DNA from 2 places in the Agromyces tropicus genome. Region 2 is predicted to be linked to the other one. Evidence: predicted binding sites of a transcription regulator. Region 2 holds the regulator's gene; the other holds the start of a gene.
What was found. Region 2 encodes LexA, which represses DNA repair genes until DNA is damaged. Its sites were predicted from a motif close to TCGAACANNTGTTCGA; they were not measured.
Positions count from the first base shown of each region.

Region 1: the regulator LexA is predicted to act here: its motif matches at 922-937, upstream of ABD230_RS11890 (DmpA family aminopeptidase).

Region 1 covers NZ_BAAAPW010000003.1:184,931-187,325, forward strand. Annotated here, with positions in the region: gene ABD230_RS11890 (DmpA family aminopeptidase) at 1-905, opposite strand, end outside; gene ABD230_RS11895 (APC family permease) at 1,048-2,395, shown strand, end outside.
Region 2 covers NZ_BAAAPW010000004.1:20,863-23,257, forward strand. Annotated here, with positions in the region: gene ABD230_RS12520 (histidinol-phosphate transaminase) at 1-255, opposite strand, end outside; gene ABD230_RS12525 (LysM peptidoglycan-binding domain-containing protein) at 312-674, opposite strand; gene lexA (transcriptional repressor LexA) at 960-1,637, shown strand; gene metE (5-methyltetrahydropteroyltriglutamate--homocysteine S-methyltransferase) at 1,711-2,395, opposite strand, start outside.

The sequences.
Region 1 (2,395 bases), on a different contig from region 2:
GAGCAGGCGAGGAAGATGTCGCCCGAGAAGTGGCTGCCGCTCGTGCCGGTGCGCGCGAGGCCGAGGGGCACGCGTCGGGCGAGCGCCTCGCACTGGCCGGGCAGCAGCGGGGCGTCGGTGACCACGATGCCGATGACGCTGCCCGAGCCGGCGCGCACGCGCGCCCGCGCGCCGTCGCGGACGAACCACTCGAGGTCCTCGTACGGGTTCGGCGCCGCCGTCTCCCGGCCGAGCGGTGCGCCCGCGAGCCGCAGCTCGTACCGGCTGCCGAAGTTCGCCTGCAGGAACACGCCGACGGTGTGGGTCTCGTCGCCGAAGGCGACGACGCGCGATGCCGTGCCCGAGCCGCCCTTGAAGCCGTAGCAGTTCATGCCGGTGCCGCCGCCGACGTTGCCCTCGGCGACCGGGCCGCTCGCGGCCGACTCGATCGCGAGGATCGCGTGCTCCGGGCGCACGTGGCCCGCGTTGATCTGGTTGAGGTAGCCGTCCCACGTCTCGCCGACGACGGGGAGCATCCACTCGGCTGCGAGCCCGGGGTGCACCTCGTGCGCCCAGCGGTCGATGCCCGTGTGCACGGCGCCGACGGCGTGGCTGTTCGTGATGCCGATGGGCAGGGTCAGCGAGCCGGACTCCTCGATCCAGCTCCGACCGGTGAGCTCGCCGTTGCCGTTCAGCGAGTGGATGCCCGCGGCGCAGGGGATGCCGGCGCCCTCGCGCCCGCGGGGGAGGATCGCCGTCACGCCGGTGCGCGCGACGAGGTCGTCGCCCGGCGCGCCCTCGACGATCGTCGCGTACCCGACCTCGACGCCCGGGACGTCGGTGATCGCGTTCCACCGGCCGGGCGTGCCGTCGAACGGCACGCCGAGGTCGCGGGCGCGGACGTGGGGGTGCGGCGTGGCGGTCATCATCGACTCCAGAGACTCGAACAGTTGTTCAGAATTTGTGGATTCTGAGAATAACAGTCTTGACAGCGCGAGTCGACTAGAACTTGAATGCATGTTCAGATTCTGATCCCGACCAGCGCCGAGCGCATGAGGAGACGTGGCAATGACGCAGCAGATCCAGCAGACGACCGGGACCGGTTCACCGCCGGCCCCCGACCGGGGCGCACCCGGACGGCTCGCCGGTGGCCGGCTCCGAGTGTGGGACATCGTGTTCTTCGTGGTCTCGGCGGCCGCCCCGCTGACCGTCGTCGCGAGCGCCGCGCCCACCGCCATGCGGCTCGGCGGCGTCGGCGCGGCCGGCGCGCTGCTCATGTGCGGCGTGATCCTGATCTTCTTCGCGATCGGCTTCACCGCGATGTCGCGCCACGTCCGCAACACCGGCGCCTTCTACGCCTACGCCGCACGCGGGCTCGGCAAGCCGGCCGGCATCGGGACGGCGCTGGCCGCGGTGTTCGCCTACATCGTGCTCTCCGTGAGCTTCTACGGGTTCCTCGGGTTCTTCGCCCAGCTGACCATCGCCGACCTGTTCGGGCTCGACCTCCCGTGGCCGATCTGGTCGCTCGTCGCCGCCGCGTGCGTTGCCTTCCTCGGCTACCGCAAGGTGGACGTCGGAGCCAAGGTGCTCGCCGTGCTGCTCACCGCCGAGGTCGGCATCCTGCTCGTGCTCTCGATCGCCGTGCTGGCGAACGGCGGACCCGAGCCCTGGAGCGCCGCCCCGTTCACCCCCGAGGCCGTGTTCCTCGCCCCGGGCGTCGCCGCGCTCTTCGTCATGGGCTTCGGCGCCTACATGGGTTTCGAGGGCACCGCCATCTACGCCGAGGAGGCGAAGGACCCGGCTCGCACGGTGCCGATCGCCACGTACATCGCCATCGGCTTCCTCGCCGTCTTCTACGCCTTCACGTTCTGGATGCTCACGGTCGCCTTCGGCATCGAGGGCGTCATCGGACTCGTCTCGAGCGACGACTTCGAGTCGACGGTGTTCATCGCGGGCGACCAGTACCTCGGCGCCTGGGCCGGCACGGTGCTGCAGGTGCTCATCGTCACGAGCTTCTTCGCCTGCCTGCTCGCCTTCCACAACGCGTCGAGCCGCTACGCGTACTCGCTCGCCCGCGAGGGACTGCTCCCGAAGCGGCTCGCCCGCACCCACGCCACCAGCAGGGCGCCGCACGTGGCGAGCACGACGATCGCCGCGATCGCCGTGGTCGCGATCCTCGTCGGCTGGGCCACGGGTGCCGACCCGATCCTGCAGCTCGGCATCTGGTCGTACGGCGCCGGCGTCGCGGGTCTCGTGTTCGCGCAGGCGGTCGCCGCGGTCTCGGTCATCGGCTTCTTCGCCCGCGACCGGCGCGGCTACGGACGGTTCCGCGTGGTCGTGGCTCCGATCATCGGCGCGGCCGGCCTGATCGGGGGGTTCCTGCTCATCGTGCTCAACTTCGAGTACGTGACGGGTC
Region 2 (2,395 bases):
CTGCTCGGGCGTCAGTCCGTGGCCGAGGTAGCGGGCGAGCGCGGTGCGCAGTTCGGTGAACTCGCGGTCGGGGTAGCGGTTGAGGCCGACGATCGCGGCGGCGACGCGGGCGACGATGTCGTGAGCGACGTCCTCCGGGATGGGGTGCGTGTTCTCGTTGACGTTGAGCGCCACGGGGACGTGCTGCTGCGGGGCGCCGTACGGCGCCTTCCCTCGGAGGTCGTCGCGGATCGGGAGGTCGTCGAGACTCGTCACCGATCAATGCTATCCGCGCCGCCCGCCGTGTTTCGGGCCGCGGGTCACGAGCCGGGTCAGCCGCCGATCGCGGGCAGCACCAGTTCCTGCCCGGGCTGGACGACCGCGTCCTGGAGGCCGTTCAGCCGCATGATCTCGTAGATCACCTCGCGCGGGTCCGCGGACGGCGCGATGGACTCGGCGATGCCCCAGAGCGTGTCGCCGGCGCCGACCTCCACGGTCTCGAAGGCGACGGCGGGGCGACCGTCGTCGATGCCCGCCTCAGCACCGCCCGAGGACAGGGCGCCGACGAGCACGCCCACCGCGATCGGGAGCGCGGCCAGGGTCGTGACCACGGCACGCCCGCGACGGGTCAGCCTGAGCCGCGTCCGCGGCGTCGCGAAGCCGGGCATCGCCGGAGCCGCGCCGGCGGCTCCCATCACCACTGCACTCATTCCGCACCTCCCGGGATCCAGCCCCGCATCCGGCCCTCGGCCGGGAAGGCCGGATGCGAAGCTGTGTTCCGAATATATCTTCGAACGTTCGAGGCTGCAAGCACCGGATGGTGGGATTCCGGGCCCTGATTCCGCGACACACTCGAACGGATGTTTGTCGTGCGCGTGCGAGGCGGATACAGTTTCGAATGTCCGACGACAGTCGAACATCGACCACCGACATCCGGGCCGACGCGGTCCCGACGAGAGGCGAGGCACGTGAGCATCGACATCGACCAGGCACGCGGCGCGAGCGGCCGGTCGCGTCGGCGCAAGACGCTGAGCCCGAAGCAGCTCGCGATCCTCGAGGTCATCCGCGCGTCCGTCGCCGAGCGGGGCTACCCGCCGAGCATGCGCGAGATCGGCGACGCCGTCGGGCTCTCCTCGCTCTCCAGCGTCACCCACCAGCTCAACCAGCTCGAGCTCGCCGGCTACCTGCGGCGCGACCCGAACCGGCCGCGCGCGCTCGAGATCCTCATCGACGTCCCCGGCACCGAGCCGCGCACGGCCGCGGTCGAACCCGCGCCCGTCGGCGACGCCGCCATGGTGCCGCTCGTCGGCCGCATCGCCGCCGGCGTGCCGATCACCGCCGAGCAGCAGATCGAGGAGGTCTTCCCCCTCCCCCGTCAGCTCGTCGGCAAGGGCGAGCTGTTCATCCTCAAGGTCGTCGGCGACTCGATGGTCGACGCCGCGATCTGCGACGGCGACTGGGTGGTGGTGCGCTCCCAGCGCACGGCCGAGAACGGCGAGATCGTCGCGGCCATGCTCGACGGCGAGGCGACCGTGAAGGTCTTCCGCCAGCGCGACGGCCACACCTGGCTGCTCCCCCGCAACTCGGCCTTCGAGCCCATCCTCGGCGACGAGTCCGAGGTGCTCGGCAAGGTCGTCGCCGTCCTCCGCACGGTCTGAGGCCGCGCGGCCCGGCACGACGAGGGGCGGATGCCGCAGGCACGTGCCCGCGGCATCCGCCCCTCGCGTGGAGTCAGGCCGTCGCGGCCACCGCGACCTCGTCGCGGACCGCCCGGGTCGCCTCGACGATGTTCGCGAGCGACGCGACCGTCTCGTCGTAGCCGCGCGTCTTCAGGCCGCAGTCCGGGTTCACCCAGAGCCGGCCGGCCGGCACGCCCTCGACCGCGCGCTCGAGCAGCGAGCGCACCTCGTCGACGCTCGGCACGCGCGGCGAGTGGATGTCGTAGACGCCGGGACCCACGCCGTGGTCGAACCCGCTCGCCGAGAGGTCCCCGACGACCTCCATGCGGCTGCGCGCCGCCTCGATCGAGGTGACGTCGGCGTCGAGCTCCCGGATCGCGTCGATGACGACACCGAACTCCGAGTAGCAGAGGTGCGTGTGCACCTGCGTTGCCGGTGCCGCGCCGCCCGTGGCCAGCCGGAAGGCGCCGACCGACCACTCGAGGTAGGCGGGCTGGTCGGCGCGCTTCAGCGGGAGCAGCTCGCGCAGTGCGGGCTCGTCGACCTGGATGACGCGGATGCCGGCCTGCTCGAGGTCGCCGATCTCGTCGCGCAGGGCGAGCGCGACCTGGCGGGCCGTGTCGCCCAGCGGCTGGTCGTCGCGGACGAACGACCACGCGAGGATCGTGACCGGACCGGTGAGCATGCCCTTGACCGGCTTCTCCGAGAGCGACTGCGCGTAGGTCGACCACTCCACC